Regions from separate parts of the Bradyrhizobium sp. SZCCHNPS1003 genome, predicted to be linked through region 3. Evidence: predicted binding sites of a transcription regulator. Region 3 holds the regulator's gene; each other region holds the start of a gene.

What was found. Region 3 encodes PhoB, which activates phosphate uptake and scavenging genes when phosphate is short. Its sites were predicted from a motif close to TGTCATNNANCTGTCAT; they were not measured.
Region 1: the regulator PhoB is predicted to act here: its motif matches at 1,772-1,788, upstream of QX126_RS29955 (alkaline phosphatase D family protein).
Region 2: the regulator PhoB is predicted to act here: its motif matches at 1,634-1,650, upstream of QX126_RS24190 (esterase-like activity of phytase family protein).
Region 4: the regulator PhoB is predicted to act here: its motif matches at 2,653-2,669, upstream of QX126_RS13820 (DUF2794 domain-containing protein).

The regions. Positions count from the first base shown of each region.
Region 1 covers NZ_JAUHIU010000024.1:26,308-30,535, forward strand. The annotation lists gene QX126_RS29945 (4a-hydroxytetrahydrobiopterin dehydratase) at 1-112, opposite strand, end outside; gene QX126_RS29950 (TAXI family TRAP transporter solute-binding subunit) at 373-1,719, shown strand; gene QX126_RS29955 (alkaline phosphatase D family protein) at 1,859-3,430, shown strand; gene QX126_RS29960 (response regulator) at 3,476-3,850, opposite strand; gene QX126_RS29965 (Crp/Fnr family transcriptional regulator) at 4,017-4,228, shown strand, end outside.
Region 2 covers NZ_JAUHIU010000015.1:112,520-116,747, reverse strand. The annotation lists gene QX126_RS24200 (DMT family transporter) at 1-524, shown strand, start outside; gene QX126_RS24195 (DMT family transporter) at 622-1,599, shown strand; gene QX126_RS24190 (esterase-like activity of phytase family protein) at 1,722-3,077, shown strand; gene QX126_RS24185 (methyl-accepting chemotaxis protein) at 3,150-4,228, opposite strand, start outside.
Region 3 covers NZ_JAUHIU010000001.1:316,816-321,043, reverse strand. The annotation lists gene pstB (phosphate ABC transporter ATP-binding protein PstB) at 1-505, shown strand, start outside; gene phoU (phosphate signaling complex protein PhoU) at 536-1,252, shown strand; gene phoB (phosphate regulon transcriptional regulator PhoB) at 1,269-1,976, shown strand; gene QX126_RS01470 (trypsin-like serine protease) at 2,122-3,438, shown strand; gene QX126_RS01465 (HoxN/HupN/NixA family nickel/cobalt transporter) at 3,610-4,228, shown strand, end outside.
Region 4 covers NZ_JAUHIU010000007.1:254,516-258,743, reverse strand. The annotation lists gene acnA (aconitate hydratase AcnA) at 1-1,285, shown strand, start outside; gene QX126_RS13825 (DUF1223 domain-containing protein) at 1,474-2,256, shown strand; gene QX126_RS13820 (DUF2794 domain-containing protein) at 2,681-3,046, shown strand; gene QX126_RS13815 (GNAT family N-acetyltransferase) at 3,090-3,617, opposite strand; gene QX126_RS13810 (Bax inhibitor-1/YccA family protein) at 3,770-4,228, opposite strand, start outside.

The DNA of each region.
Region 1 (4,228 bases), on a different contig from region 3:
TCTCCTCTTGTGGTGCAATCGACCGGACACGTGGCAGCGTCCGGGCGATTGCGGGGCTACCTCCGGCTGGATCGCGCCGGTGTCCGGTTGCCAAGACTAGCCGAAAACGCATCCCGATCAGAGCCTTGTCACAGGCGCCATGCCGGGAGGGGCTCGGAACTGTCCCGATCCTGCGGTAACTGGTGCGATGGTAACCATGACGCAGATGTCACCCCGGGCGGACAAGAAATTTGCTACAGTTCAGCTCTATCGAAGGACGACGTGGCCAGACGAAGCCGCCTGTGGCATCGCCCGGGCCTGGGACCACCGGAGGACGGGAATCTGGTAGATACTCAGACCACGCCAGCGCAGCGCTCACGGATGCGCCCTGCCGTGTTCATCGTCATCGCCGGGATCCTCGCGGTCGTCGGCGCTTTGACGGGTGCCTACTATTTTGCGATGCGTCCCGTGGTGCTCAAGATCGCGGTCGGTCCGCCCAACAGCGACGACCTGAAGGTCGTCCAGGCCTTGACCCAGGCCTTTTCCCAGTCGCACGCCTCCGTCAGGCTGCGGCCGGTTCCGACCGAGGGCGCCGCCGAGAGCGCGCAGGCGCTGGCCGCCGCCAAGGTGGATCTTGCGATCGTGCGGGGCGACCTGGAGGTCCCAAAGAACGCACAGGCGGTAGCGACGCTGCGCAAGAACGTCGTCGTCCTCTGGGTGCCCTCGTCCGGCAAGGGCAAGAGCCGCAAGGGTGGCGCCAAGATCACGAAGATCTCGCAGCTCGCGGGCCACAAAGTCGGCATCATCGGCCGGACGCCGGCGAACGCGAACCTGCTGAAGGTCATTCTGCGCCAATATGGTGTCGACCCCGGCAAGGTCGAGATCGTCCAATTCCCGATCACCGAGGCCGCCGAAGCGGTCCGAAGCCAGAGGGCCGATGTCTATCTGGCGGCCGGTCCCATCAACAGCAAGATCACGGCGGATGCGATCGCCGCCGCCACCAAGGAGGGCGGCCCCCCCACCTTCCTGGCCATCGATTCCGCCGGAGCCATCGCACAGAACCATCCCGAATACGAGGCCACCGAGATTCCGGCCGGCGCGTTCGGCGGGGCGCCCGATCGCCCTGAAGATGAAGTGAAGACGATCAGCTTCAATCACCACATCGTGGCACGCAAGGGCCTCGCCGAATCGGCGGTCTCGACGTTCACGCATCAGCTGTTCTCGGTGCGCCAGCAGCTGATGTCGGAATTTCCGCTTGCCGCCAAGATCGAGACGCCGGACACCGACAAGGACGCCGCGATCCCCGTCCATCCCGGCGCGGCGGCCTTCGTCGACGGCGAGGAGAAGACCTTCCTCGACCGCTACAGCGACTACATCTGGTGGAGCCTGATGGCGCTTTCGGCGATGGGCTCGGCCGGCGCGTGGTTCGCCGGCTATCTCAAGCGCGACGAACGCACCATCAACACCTCGCTGCGCGATCGTCTGCTGGAGATGATCACGATCGCGCGCAAGTGCGATTCGACCGAGGAGCTCGATCAGCTCCAGGCCGAGGCCGACGAGATCTTGCGCAACACGCTGACCTGCTTCGAGGACGGCGCGATCGAGCACGCGGCGTTGACCGCGTTCAACATCGCGCTCGAGCAGTTCCACAACGCGGTCGCCGATCGCAAGCTCATCCTGATGAGCATGCCCGCCAATCTGCAGCGAACCGGCGCGCAGTTGCGTGCCGCCGGCACCTGAGGTCTGCCACGCTCCCCTTGCGGCGGTGTCGCGCACTGCCCAAGACGCCGCGTGTAATTCCAGCGTCATCAATCTTTTCTAGGTCTGCCGGGCCGTGGCTCGCGCCTGCTCCCGCGCGCGATCCGACCAGGAGATCCGCATGACGCTTCGCATTCCTCGACCGCGCACAGCCCTGTCCCGCCGCCGCTTCCTGTCGACAGCCGCCGCAGCCGGCGTCACGACGCTGGCGATGCCCTATCTGAGCCGCGCCGCCGACCGGCCGCAGATCACGCATGGCGTGCAGTCCGGCGACGTTGGCATGGATGGCGGCGTGGTCTGGGCGCGTGCCGACCGGCCGTCGCAGATGCTGGTCGAGGTGGCGACCACCGAGTCGTTCAAGGACGCGCGTACGCTGCCTCCGGTCGCCGCACTTCCGGAAAGCGACTTCACGGCCAAGATGCTGATCGACGGTCTGCCCAGCGGCCAGGACATCTTCTACCGCGTCAAGTTCCGCGACCTTTCGCATGTCGCGGTCGAAAGCGAGGCCGCGCTTGGCCGCTTCCGCACCGCGCCCGGCAACAGGCGCGACGTCTCGTTCGTCTGGGGCGGCGACGTGGCGGGGCAGGGCTGGGGCATCAACCCCGACGATGGCGGCATGTTCACCTTCTCGACGATGAAGAAGCACCGCCCGGACTTCTTCCTGCACTCCGGCGACACCATCTACGCCGACGGTCCGATCAAGTCCGAGGTGAAGCTGCCGGACAACAAGGTGTGGAAGAATCTCACCGTGGAAGAGAAGGCGAAGGTCGCCGAGACGCTCGACGAGTTCCGTGCCGCTCACAAATACAATTTCCTCGACGAGAACGTCCGCGCCTTCAATGCCGAGGTGCCGATCTTCGTGCAGTGGGACGATCATGAGGTCACCAACAACTGGTCGGCCTCCAAGGAGCTGCCGGCCAGCTACAAGGAGCGCAACATCCAGCTGCTCGCGGCCCGCGCGGCGCGCGCCTTCCACGAGATGTATCCCATGCGCGAGAGCATCATCGAGCCGGGGCGCGTCTATCGCACGATCAATTACGGCCCTCATCTCGACGTGTTCGTGCTCGACGAGCGCAGCTACCGCGGCGCCAACGGTCCCAATCTCGAGGACAAATATGGTCCGGCGTCCTACTTCATCGGGCCGGAGCAGATGCGCTGGCTGAAGCAGGCGCTGCTCAATTCGCGCGCGACCTGGAAGGTGATCGCCTCCGACATGCCGCTCAGCATCATCGTCTATGACGACGCAGCCAACAAGAAGGGCTCGGAAGCCATCGCCCAGGGTGACGGCCCGGCGCGCGGCCGCGAGCTCGAGATTGCCGAGATCCTGCGCTTCATCAAGACGGCGCCGATCCAGAACACGGTGTGGCTGACGGCGGACGTGCACTACGCGGCCGCGCATTATTACGATCCGAACAAGGCGCAGTTTCAGGACTTCGAGCCATTCTGGGAGTTCGTCTCCGGTCCGCTGCATGCCGGCACGTTCGGTCCGAACGAGCTCGACAACACCTTCGGCCCCGAGGTGCGGTTCATCAAGGCGCCCGGCCTCGACAAGCAGAATCTGCCGCCGTCGGCCGGCATGCAGTTCTTCGGCCACGTCAAGATCGAAGGCGCCACGGGCCAGATGACCGTGACCCTGCGGGATCGCGCCGACGTCGCGCTGTGGTCGACCACGCTCGATCCGAAGCTGGGCTGAGGTCTCGTTGTCCGGCGGCAAGACGATCGCGTGCTGCGACGGCAACTAGTCGCGTCGCCGCAGCACCGCCTCCAGCGCGTCGGTCGGGCAAGGCTTCGGCAGCCGTGGCCGGTCGGCGAACGCGGCCGGCACGCGGTCGGCGCCATAGCCGGTGGAGAAGGCGAAGGGAATGCCGAGCGCCGTTAGCCGCTCGGCAATCGCAAAGCTCTTTTCGCGGACCAGGCCGACATCGAGCAATGCGAATTGCGGGGCGCGCTCCGCGATCATGGCGAGTGCGGTCGCGACGTCGGCTGCGATCCTGATGTCGGGAACGCCGAGGTCGGTGATCGTGTCTTCCAATCCGAGCGCAATGATAGGGTCGTCTTCGACGACCAGCACATGTTGATAAAGCTCGGGCACGCCTGATTGCGAGCTGGTCATGGGATCTGCGGGTTCCAGGATGAGGGATGGGCGCCGCAGCCGGCGTCTCCTCTTGAGTGCGCTGGCGGGTTCCTGGAACCAAGGCAGCATATCAGAGTTCCTGTGTCGGTGCACTTGTGAACACAAGGAGCACGAATCACGCACATGCGTTGCGCGGGGGATGACGATGCTGAGCCAGGGTGTGACCACGCTGAACCGGGAGCGGCCCCACAACAATCTGCTGCTGCGGCTGAGTCCGGCCGACTACGCGCTGATCTCGCCGTATCTGGTGGAGGACGAGGCAATGCCGAACGATCTGCTCTACAGTCCCGGGGACGACGTGCAGATCGTGCATTTTCCCTGTGGGCCGGCGCTCACGTCCTATCTCGTCCCCAATGA
Region 2 (4,228 bases), on a different contig from region 3:
CCCTGGCGCAGGCCATCGGCATCGTGCTGTCGCTCGTGGGCGTGCTGCTCATCCTGACGCGCGGTCACCCCACCGCGCTGGCCGACATCAGCTTCAACAGAGGGGATCTGATCTTCCTGCTCGCGATGGCGGTGTTCGGCTTCTACTCGGTGCTGACGATCAAGCGGCCGCAGATCCACGGCCTGTCGATGGTCGCCTTCACCTTCGGTTGCGGCGCAGCCAGCCTCATTCCGCTGCTGATCTGGGAAATCAACGCGCGACCGGTCATGGCGCTCGACGCGCAGAACCTGTTGTCGCTGCTCTACGTCGCGATCTTTCCTTCGACGATCGCCTATCTCTGCTTCAATCGCGGCGTGCTCCTGATCGGCGCCAATCGCGCCGCGCCGTTCTTTCACGTGGTCCCGGTGTTCGGCTCGATCATGGCCTTCGTGTTCCTCGGCGAGCAGCCGGAGGTCTTCCACGTGATCGGCTTCGTGCTGGTGCTCGCCGGCGTGTTCGTGGCGTCGCGCAAGCAGGCGACCTGATATCCACGTCCTGCGCGCGCCCCCGCGGCCCTTTGCTGTCCGATGCATGGCACCAATCCGCTGCGCCGGCTTGCGAGGGGATACGATTGAGCCCAGATTGCCTCGTCTCTCCAAGCACGCTTGGCTGCCTTTGCCTGCCCCACACCGTCATCCGCTCTCCTGGCTGAACAACCAGCCCTATCTGCTGCTCACGCTGGCCTCGCTGTTCTGGGCCGGCAACATCGTGCTCGCGCGCTATGTGGCCGGTCATGTCCCGCCGCTGACCTTGTCCTGCATCCGCTGGGTCGGAACGTTCCTGATGCTGTGGCCTTTCGCCCGCGCGCATCTCGCCCGCGACTGGCGAACATTGCGCGCGCATTGGCCGCTGATCCTGCTGTTGTCGCTGACGGGCTTTGCCATCAACAACGCGCTGTCCTATTGGGCGATGCAATATACCCAGGCGCTGAACGGTCTCCTGATCCAATCCTCGACGCCGCTGTTCGTCGCGCTGTGGTCGCTGGCCTTGTTCGGTGTGCGCCTGACCATCGCCCAATTCGCCGGCATTGCGATGTCGCTGATCGGCGTGCTGGTGATCCTGCTGCGCGGCGATCTCGGTGCGCTCGCCGGCATCCAATTCAACCGCGGTGACCTGATGTTTGCGGGCGCGCTGATGGTATTCGGGCTCTACTCGGCCGCCATGACGCGACGGCCGGCGGTGCACCAGCTGTCGCTGATCTCAGCCTGCACGGCGGCCGGCGCCGTGCTGCTGCTGCCGTTCGCGGCTTGGGAATACGCGTCGGGCTTCGTGCTCAAGCCCGATCTGCTGTCGGTCCTGACGCTCGGCTACGTGGTCGTGTTTGCGTCGACACTGGCCTACCTGTTCTTCAATCGCGGCATCAGCCTGATCGGACCGAACCGCGCCGCGCCGTTCCTCCATCTGGTGCCATTGTTCGGCTCGGTGCTCGCGATCCTGCTCCTCGGCGAGGAGCTCAGGCTGTTCCACCTTGCGGGCTACGCGCTGGTCATTGCCGGCGTGATCATCGCGTCGCGGGTCCCGATCCGGCCTCCCGGCACAGGTGACCGGCTCAAGGTGTGAGCGTGCGGCAAGACGCCTCATGAAGACCGGGGAGCATCATCCGGCTGTCATCGAAATGTCAGCGCCGCGTCAGGCCTCCTGTCCAGAACGATGCGTGGATCAAGCTCCCAGGAGGCCCTCCCATGCATCGATATCTGCTGACCACCGTTGCCGCGTTCGTTCTGAGCGCCGGCACAGCGTTCGCCCAGGGCGAAGGCGAATTCCCGGCGACGCTCTCCGGCCATGCCGTGATGCCGGCCGAGTCCTTCGTCGAGGCGCCGGCCGATGCCCCGAACGATCTCAAGACCTCCGGCAAATACACCACCGGCAAGCGCATCGACGCGATCGGCAGCGTGATGGGCAAGTCCTATGAGCGTCCGACCGGGGTGTCGCTCCCGTTCAAGGGACAACCTCTCCAGGGCCACTCCGGCATCAAGAAGATGGCCGACGGCACGTTCTGGGTCCTCACCGACAACGGCATGGGCTCGCGCTACAACTCGCCCGACTCGATGCTCTATCTGAACCACCACAAGATCGACTGGACCAGCGGCAAGGTCGAGCGGCTCGAGACGATCTTCCTGCATGATCCCGACAGGAAGGTTCCCTTCCGCATCGTCCATGAGGACACCGCCAAGCGCTATTTGACCGGTGCTGATTTCGATACCGAGGGCTTCCAGATCATCGGCGACAATCTCTGGATCGGCGACGAGTTCGGTCCCTACGTCATCAAGGCGGACAGGACCGGCAAGGTGCTGGCCGTGTTCGACACGGTCGCCGACGGCAAGCCGGTGCGCTCGCCCGACCATTGGGCGGTGCAATCGCCGGGCGCGCCAGGCGCGACCTATGCGAACGTCAACCTGCGGCGCTCGAAGGGCTACGAAGGCTTCGCGTCCTCGGTCGACGGCAAGTTCATCTACGGCCTGCTCGAAGGCCCGCTGTGGGACGCCGAGAAGAAGGATTGGGAGAAGGTCGACGGCAAGGAAGCCTCGCGCATCCTCGAATTCGACGTCGCGGCGGAGCGGTTCACCGGCCGGTATTGGCAGTACGTGTTCGAGCAGAACGGCAACGCGATCGGCGACTTCAACATGATCGATCCGACCCAGGGTCTGATCATCGAGCGCGACAATGGCGAGGGCACCAGCGACAAGGCCTGCCCGCAGGGCACGCGCGGCGGCAACTGCTTTCCCGATCTCGCCAAGTTCAAGCGCGTCTACAAGATCGAACTGTCCGACGCCAACGTCGGCAAGCCGGTCCGCAAGATCGCCTCTATCGACCTGATGAAGATCAAGGATCCGGACGACAAGGCGCGCAAGCCGCTCAACGACGGCGTGCTCGCCTTCCCGTTCTTCACGATCGAGAATGTCGACCGCGTCGACGACACCCACATCATCGTCGGCAACGACAACAACCTGCCGTTCTCGTCCAGCCGGGATCCCAACAAGGCCGACGACAACGAGTTCGTGCTGCTGGAGGTCGGCGACTTCCTCAAAGCCAAGTGACGGCTGGCACGCCTACGACTTGACGGCCGCCGTTGATCCGAGAGCCCCGGATCAACGGCGCGCCGGGCCTGATCAGGCCGTTCGCACCTTCGCCATGAAGCCATCGACGGCCTGCTGCAGCAGGCCCGACTGGCTGTCGAGCTCACGCGCGCTCGACAGCACTTCGGAGGCAGCCATGCCGGTCGCTTCCGCCGCCTTGGTAACGCCGCCGATATGGGCGCTGATCTCGTTGGAGCCTGCAGCGACGGACTGGATGTTGCGGGCGATCTCGCGCGTCGCGTCGCCCTGCTGCGCGATCGAGGTCGAGATCGAATTGGTGATCTCGCTCATCTGCGCGATGGTCTGGGTGATGCCGCTGATGGCGGTGACCGCATCCTGGGTCGAGGTCTGCATCGCCGCGACCTGTGCCGAAATCTCCTCGGTCGCCTTCGCCGTCTGGTTGGCGAGCGCCTTCACCTCCGAGGCGACGACGGCAAAGCCCTTGCCGGACTCGCCGGCGCGCGCGGCTTCGATGGTGGCGTTCAGCGCCAGCAGGTTGGTCTGCGCCGCGATCGAATGGATCAGCTTGACGACCTCGCCGATCTTCTCGGCGCCGGTCGACAGGACCTGAACGGTCGCATTGGTGCGCTCCGCGTCGCCCACGGCTTTGCTCGCAATCTCGCTGGAGCGGGCGACCTGGCGCGAAATCTCATTGACCGAGCTCGACAGCTCTTCGGCCGCGGCCGCGACCGTGCCGACATTGTCATTGGCGCTCTGGGTGGCGGCGCTGACGGTCGAGGCGCGCGAGCTGGCATCGCTCGCGGTCGAGGTCATCGATTGCGCGGTGTGCTGCATGCCCTCGGCCGCCGACGCCACCGAGCGGACGATGCCGTTGACGCTGCGCTCGAAGTCGGCGGCGAGGTTCTGCATGGCCGCGGTCCGCTCGGCGGCCGCGCGCTGCTGGGTGGCGGCCTCGGCCTGCTCTAGCTCGCGCATCCGCAGCGCGTTGTCCTTGAAGATCTGGACGGTGGCGGCCATCCCGCCGATCTCGTCGCCGCGGCCGACACCGGGAATCTCGCCATCGAGCCGGCCATCGGCGATCTCGCGCATGCGGATGCCGAGACGATCGAGCGGCACGCTGATGCTGCGGCTGATCAGCCAGGCGATCCCGC
Region 3 (4,228 bases):
CGCCCGGGTCGGCATGGTGTTCCAGAAGCCGACGCCGTTCCCGATGACGATCTACGAGAACATCGCCTTCGGCATCCGCCTCTATGAGAAGATATCGAAGTCGGAGATGGACGACCGGGTCGAGAAGGCGCTGCGCGGCGGCGCGCTGTGGAACGAGGTCAAGGACAAGCTCAACGCCTCGGGCCTGTCGCTGTCCGGCGGCCAGCAGCAGCGACTGTGCATCGCGCGCACCGTGGCGGTCCGGCCGGAGGTGATCTTGTTCGACGAGCCGTGCTCGGCGCTCGATCCGATCTCGACCGCCAAGGTCGAGGAGCTGATCCAGGAGCTCGCCGAAAACTACACAATCGCCATCGTGACGCATAACATGCAGCAGGCGGCGCGCGTCTCCGACAAGACCGCCTTCATGTATCTCGGCGAGCTGATCGAGTTCGACGACACCAGCAAGATCTTCACCTCGCCGAGTGATCGGCGGACCCAGGATTACATCACCGGCCGGTTCGGCTGACGCCGACGACATTGTCTTCAGGAGATCATCATGGCCAGTGAACATACCGCCAAGGCGTTCGACAGCGATCTGCAGGACCTCACCCGTCTGGTATCGGAGATGGGCGGCCTCGCGGAGCGGCTGATCGTCGATTCCGTCGATGCGCTGGTGCGGCGCGACATCGCGCTCGGCCAGAAGGTGGTCGCCACCGACGCCGAGGTCGACAAGCTGCAGCGCATCATCGAGGAGCGCGCCGTGCTCACGATCGCCCGTCGCCAGCCGATGGCGGTCGACCTGCGCGAGATCGTCGGCGCGATGCGCGTGGCGACCGATCTGGAGCGCATCGGCGACCTCGCCAAGAACATCGGCAAGCGCGTCGCGGCGCTGGAGAGCGACTTCCATCCGCTGAAGCTGATCCGCGGCCTCGAGCACATGACCGATCTGGTGCAGTCGCAGGTCAAGACGGTGCTGGACGCCTATGCCGCGCATGACCTGCCGGCGGCGATGACGGTGTGGAAGGGCGACGAGGAAGTCGACGCCATCTGCACCTCGCTGTTCCGCGAGCTCCTGACCTACATGATGGAGGATCCGCGCAACATCTCGTTCTGCATCCACCTGATGTTCTGCGCCAAGAACATCGAGCGCATCGGCGATCACGCGACCAACATCGCCGAGACTGTATTCTATATGATCGAAGGCCAGCAGATCATGGACAAGCGCCCGAAGGGCGACATGACGAGCTTCGCGACGACGATTCCCGGTAACTAAGAGAGACGGTTCAGACATGGGCGCCCGAATTCTGGTGGTGGAGGACGAGGAGGCGCTGACGACGCTGCTGCGCTACAACCTCGAGGCCGAAGGCTACGAGGTCGAGACCGTGGCGCGCGGCGACGAGGCCGACACGCGGCTGAAGGAGCGCGTTCCGGATCTCGTCGTGCTCGACTGGATGCTGCCGGGCCTCTCCGGCATCGAGCTGTGCCGCCGCCTGCGCGCGCGCTCCGAGACCCGGCAACTGCCGATCATCATGCTGACGGCGCGCGGCGAGGAGAGCGAGCGCGTGCGCGGACTCGCCACCGGCGCCGACGACTACATCGTCAAGCCGTTCTCGGTGCCGGAGCTCCTGGCGCGCGTGAAAGGCCTGCTGCGGCGGGCGAGCCCGGAGCGGCTGGCGACCGTGCTGTCCTATGGCGACATCGAGCTCGACCGCGAGAAACGCCGCGTGGCGCGCTCGGGGCGGCCGATCGATCTCGGCCCGACCGAATACCGCCTGCTCGAATTCTTCCTCGAGCACCCCGGCCGCGTGTTCAGCCGCGAACAGCTGCTCGACAGCGTCTGGGGCCGCGACATCTACATCGACGAGCGCACCGTCGACGTCCATATCGGCCGCCTGCGCAAGCTGCTCAATCCCGGCCGCGAGCAGGACCCGATCCGCACCGTGCGCGGCGCCGGTTATGCGCTCGATGATCGCTTCGCCAAGAGCGAGCAGGTGTAAGGGCGATGGGCGTGAGGATGAAGAAGGTGTGAGGCGCGAGCGGGCCCGATTGAGGAGATCGCGGTCCGCTTTCCGCCACGCCGCCGCCGTCTTGATCGTGTCTGCTTCGTGGCCCGTCACGATGTTTCGGTCCCAGCGGACGCCCTTGATCAAGACCATCATCATATCTCTTGTCATGCTGCTCGGCAGCCTGGCGGGCGCCACGGCCGCCGAGCTCGAAGACGCGGTCGCGGCGGCAGGCAACGGGCAGCATGCGGCGGCGATGCGACGGCTGCTGCCGCTGGCCGCCAAGGGCGATGCGCGGGCGCAGTTCGACGTCGGCTTCATGCAGGCGTTCGGCTGGGGCGTGCCGCGTAATCCGAGCGAGGCGCTGGCGTGGTACCGCAAGGCCGCCGATCAGGGGCTCGCCGTCGCGCAACATTATCTCGGCATCGCCTACGTCAACGGCGAGGGTGTTGCCTCCAACTACGGCGAAGCCAGTCGCTGGTTCAGCCGCGCCGCGGCGCAGGGTTTCGCCCAGTCGCAATACATGCTCGGCCTGATGCTGCTCGACGGCCGCGGTGTGAAACAGGACGTCGTGCAAGGCTATGCCTGGCTGGTGATGGCGGGCCGTAGCGGCGTGCGATCGGCCGGCCGCGACGTGCAGCGGGTCAGGTTGACCGAGCCGCAGCGCGTCCAGGCCCAGAGCGCCATTGCGTCCTGGCAGCCGAAACCGGAATCGGCGGATGCGGGCATTGCCACTCCGCGTCCGGAGCAATTGCTCGGGCTCGATCGCCACATCGGCGAGGTCGTCGATCCCACCTCCTGGCCGGCGTCGTCGATCGGCGTCGTCACCGTCGCGCAATACTCGAGCGGCGGCTGGTGCACCGGCACCCTGGTGGCGCCGCGCGTCGTGCTCACCGCCGCGCATTGCGTCTTCAACGGCGTGGCGCAGGTCAGCCCCGGCAATGTCCGCTTCCTGGCCGGCATGAACCGTGGCACGCCGGCGGCATCGTCGGTCGCCGACAAGCTGATCGTGGCGCCCGATTTCGTCCCGACCCGGCACGACAGATGGTCGCTCGACCGCTCGCCCGCCGATTGGGCGCTGATCGTGCTGAAGGATGCTCTGCCGTCGAAGCCGGTGGCGGTCAAGGCGCTGACCCGCGAGGAGCTCGCGGCTGCGACCACGGCCGGAACCATCTCCGAGATCGGCTATGGCCAGGAGCGGCGCTATTCGCCGACCGGCCAGCGCAATTGCAGCGCCGGCATGACCGGGGATGCCCGGCTGTTGACAGTGCATTGCCTGGCCAATTTCGGCTATTCGGGCTCGCCGATCCTGGCCGAGGTCGGCGGGGAGCCGGCCGTGGTCGGCATCTTCTCGGCGTTCCACGAGGAGACCCGGCTGATGTTCGCCGCCCCCGCGAGCCAGTTCGAGGCGGTCGTGCGCCGCGAGATCGCGGCGCAGAGTGCCTCGGCGCGGTGAGGGAAGGAGCGAGAGAGACGAGGTCCCGCCGCTGGTCATGATCTGTGCGTGACTGGATAGCGGGTTGCCAAGCGAGAGGGCGGTCCGGGAAGCGCCACCCAGGTTTTCCTGCAGCTTTCGCCTGCAGCGGGGCCTTTACCGAACTGGCCTAGCTCTTGCTATAGTCCGAGTATGACGATTGTTCCAATTGATCATCCTCGGGCCGCGCGGCTGCTGTGGTGGCGGTCGCAGCCCGGCCGCAACGTTGCGCTCGTCGGCGGGCTGGTCGCGGCCAACGCGCTCGCCTGGGCCTGGGCATTCGCGCTCTACGCCGACCGGCCCGCCATCGTCGGCACCGCGATGCTGGCTTGGCTGCTCGGACTGCGCCATGCGGTCGATGCGGATCACATCGCGGCGATTGACAACGTCGTGCGGAAGCTGGTGCAGGACGGTAGCGCCCCGCGCGCCGCCGGCCTCTATTTTGCGCTCGGCCATTCCAGCGTCGTCGTCATCGCCACCATCGTCGTGAGCCTCATCGCCGGCGCCGACCTCCTGGATGAAGAGAGCGCGATCAGGGCGATCGGCGGCGTCATCGGCACGTCGGTATCGGCCGGCTTCCTGCTGCTTATCGCGTTGGCGAACCTCATTCTGTTCGTGAACCTCTGGCGCCGCGCCGCACAGCCGCAGTCCGAGATGGAAACCGCCGGAAACACCGGACGGGGCATCCTCATCCGCCTGCTGCGCCCCGTGCTCCGCCTGGTGGGACGCGCCTGGCACATGTATCCGCTCGGCTTCCTGTTCGGTCTCGGCT
Region 4 (4,228 bases), on a different contig from region 3:
GGGCAGCCAGGTGGTCGCCGAGTACCTGGCTAACTCCGGCCTGCAGAAGGACCTCGACAAGGTCGGCTTCAACCTGGTCGGTTTCGGCTGCACCACCTGCATCGGCAATTCAGGTCCGCTGCCGGAGGAGATCTCGAAGTCGATCAACGACAACGGCGTCGTCGCGGCGGCCGTGCTGTCGGGCAACCGCAACTTCGAAGGCCGCGTCTCGCCGGACGTGCAGGCCAACTACCTGGCCTCGCCGCCGCTGGTCGTGGCCTACGCGCTGGCCGGCACCGTGACCAAGGATCTTTCGGTCGAGCCGATCGGCATCGGCAAGGACAAGAAGCCGGTCTACCTGAAAGACATCTGGCCGACGACCAAGGAGGTCAACGACTTCGTCAAGAAATTCGTCAAGGCGTCGATCTTCAAGAAGCGCTACGCCGACGTGTTCAAGGGCGACACCAACTGGCGCAAGATCAAGACGGTCGAGAGCGAGACCTATCGCTGGAACATGTCGTCGACCTACGTGCAGAACCCGCCGTATTTCGACGGCATGAAGAAGGAGCCCGAGCCGATCAAGGACATCGTCGAGGCCCGCGTGCTGGCGCTGTTTGGCGACAAGATCACGACCGACCACATCTCGCCGGCCGGTTCGATCAAGCTGACCTCGCCCGCCGGTAAATTCCTCAGCGAGCACCAGGTCCGCCCGGCCGACTTCAACCAGTACGGCACGCGCCGCGGCAACCACGAGATCATGATGCGCGGCACCTTCGCCAACATCCGCATCAAGAACTTCATGCTCAAAGGTGCCGACGGCAACATTCCGGAAGGCGGCCTGACCAAGCACTGGCCCGACGGCGAGCAGATGTCGATCTACGACGCCGCGATGAAGTACCAGGAAGAGGGCGTGCCGCTGGTGGTGTTCGCCGGCGCCGAATACGGCAACGGCTCGTCGCGCGACTGGGCTGCGAAAGGTACCCGGCTGCTCGGCGTCCGCGCCGTGATCTGCCAGAGCTTCGAGCGCATCCATCGTTCGAACCTGGTCGGCATGGGTGTGCTCCCGCTCACCTTCCAGGAAGGCACGTCCTGGTCCTCGCTCGGCCTGAAGGGCGACGAGAAGGTCACCATCAAGGGCCTGCAGGGCGACCTGAAGCCGCGTCAAACCCTGACCGCCGAGATCGTGTCGGCCGACGGGGCGGCGCAGCAGGTGCCGCTGCTCTGCCGGATCGATACGCTGGACGAGCTGGACTACTATCGCAACGGCGGCATCCTGCACTACGTGCTGCGCAAGCTTGCTGCTTAACCAAAGCGCGACGCGACAGTTTGGCTCACTCTGAAGTGAGTAGCGGGTGATGAAGGAGGCGGCCTATGACAAAGGCCGCCTCCTTTTCGTTTGCAATCTATTAACTACGAGGGCGGCTTCGCAGATCATTGACGCGGCAGGGCGCAGCGGACCATGTTCCAGACAGGACAGTGACGATGAGTGGACAGATGTCGTGGTGGTCGCGCGCGGCGCTGAGTGTCTGTGCGGTCATCGCTTTCGTCCGGCCGGCCGCGTCCGATCCGCGTGCGGTGATCGAACTCTTCACGTCCCAGGGCTGTTCATCCTGCCCGCCGGCCGACAAGATCCTCGGCGAGCTCGCCAGAGATCCCTCGGTCATCGCGCTGTCCCTGCCGATCGACTACTGGGACTACCTGGGCTGGAAGGACACGCTGGCCGACTCCCGCTTCACGGCCCGGCAGCGGGCCTATTCCAGGGCGCGTGGCGATCGCGAAGTCTATACGCCGCAGGCGGTGGTCAACGGCTCCGTGCATGTGATCGGCAGCGACCGCGAGGCGATCGAAGGCGCCATCGAGGAGACTGTCCAGGGTGGCAGCGTGATGTCGGTGCCGGTGAGGCTGTCGGTCGACGGCCAGGACCTCACTGTCTCCGTGGCCGCGGCCAACGACCAGATGCCGCGCAAGCACGGCGAGGTCTGGGTCTGCTCGATCTCGCGGGTGGTCCCGATCTCGGTCGGCCGCGGCGAGAACAGCGGCCGTGATCTGACCTATTACAACGTCGTTCGCGGTCTTCAGAAGCTGGGTGACTGGAATGGTTCGCCGGTCAGATGGAGCGTGCCGCTGGAGAAGATCGCCCGCGAGGGCGTCGATGGCACCGTCGTCTATGTGCAGGACGGCAGTCGCGACCGCCCCGGCGCGATGCTCGGGGCCGCCTTTTCCGAGTTGCCATTGGTCGGACGGGCTTCAGCAACGGCGCGTGCTCCCGAGCGCTGATCTTCGGTCGTCCTGATCTTCGTTTCCCTTGACCTGCGGTAAGGCGCGTCACGTCCATAGGACGGAGGCGCGCCATAACATGTTCCGTGCAGCTCACGCCAAAGAAGCAAAAGGACCAACTTGCGTTGGCCCTTTGCCTTACTTGTGAATGGACCCGATCCTGACGACCCCGGGGGGCTGGGGGCTGAGGAATCCGGAACCGAAAGGACCGGGCCAACGCACATGAATCTTATGCCTAAGGTCGGGGGCGGTCGGTGGGCGGAAAGACGGCGCGATTATGATTCTGCTAACGATCCCGTGACGCTTGCGTGTTCGCGGAGTTCGCGCGGTTGGCATGCACGGCCGAACTTCAACAATGAAAACGGCCCCTTGCGGCCTCCGGCGGTTGGCGCGATCATGTCACACAGATGACAGGAGGACGCTCATGAACCTCACTCCGGAGGATGCCGACCCCAGCGAGAACCGCGCGGCGGCGCGCAACGCGGCCGCAGCGCCCAACCGGGTGACGTTCGATCGCCTCGAGCTGAATCGTATCCTCAACCTCTACGGCCGCATGGTCGCCGACGGTGAGTGGCGCGACTATTCGATCGACTTCCTGCGTGACCGGGCCGTCTTCTCCGTGTTTCGCCGGGCGTCCGAGGTGCCGATCTACCGCATCGAGAAGGACCCGCGGCTGGCGCGCAAGCAGGGCATGTACAGCGTGATCTCGGCCACCGGCCTGATCCTGCGCCGCGGTCATGAGCTCGAGCGCGTGCTGCTGGTGATCGCGCCGAAGCCGGCGCTGGTCTGATCCCACGCGCTCCGGCTGATCATGACATTCCGACTGGCGTTGCTTACGCCGGGACGTCGCTGCTCCCGGCCCCGAGCGGGCGCTGCATCATCACAGTATCGAGCCAGCGGCCGAATTTCAGGCCGACGCTCGGGTGGGTGCCGATCATCTGGAAGCCGCAGGCGGTATGCAGCCGGACCGAGCCGGCATTGGCGGAGTCGCCGATGACGGCGATCATCTGGCGAAAGCCTCCCTCCTCACAGGCGTCGATCAGCCGCCGCATCAGTCGCATTCCGATGCCACGACGCTGGCTGGCGGGGGCGAGATAGATCGAGTTCTCCACCGTGAAGCGATAGGCCGGGCGAGGCCGGTAAGGCCCCGCATAGGCATAGCCAACCACCTCTCCGTCCAGCAGGGCGGCGAAATAGGGAAAGCCGTCGTCGGTGAGCGCCCGGAAGCGGCGCGTCATTTCCGTCAGATCCGGAGGGTCGAGCTCGAAGGTGGCCGTGCCCTCGCGGACGGCCTGGCCGTAGATGGCGGTGATGGTGGGAAGGTCGGCCTCCCGGGTGGGCCGGATCTCAATGTCGGACATGGTGGAAACATACCAAAGCGGACGCGGCGATCAATCCGGCCTCGCGGCATGGCTGCCGTCGCGCCCGCGCCGCGGTCGCAATTGGCTTGCGCAAACGAAAAGCCCCGGCGGTGAGGCCGGGGCTTCGAAGGTCGCTCGTGTGAGCCGCTGGCTCAGTCGCGCTGTCCGAGCAGCTGCAGCAGCAGCGTGAACAGGTTGATGAAGTTCAGGTACAGCGACAGGGCGCCGGTGATCGCTGCGCGCTCGGCAATGTCGCCGCCCGCGGAAGCGTAGCCGTAGATGTACTCGTTCTTCAGACGCTGCGTGTCCCAGGCGGTCAGGCCGGCGAACACGAACACGCCGATCACCGAGACGATGAACTGCAGCATCGAGCTCGCCAGGAACAGGTTCACGAGGCTCGCCAGCACGATGCCGACCAGGCCCATGAACAGGAACGAGCCCATGCCCGTCATGTCACGCTTGGTCGTGTAGCCGTACAGGCTGAGCGCGCCGAACGTCGCCGCGGTGATGAAGAACACCCGCACGATCGAGGTGTGGGTGTACACCAGGAAGATCGACGACAGCGAGATGCCCATCAAGGCCGAGAACACCCAGAACAGGATCTGCGCGGT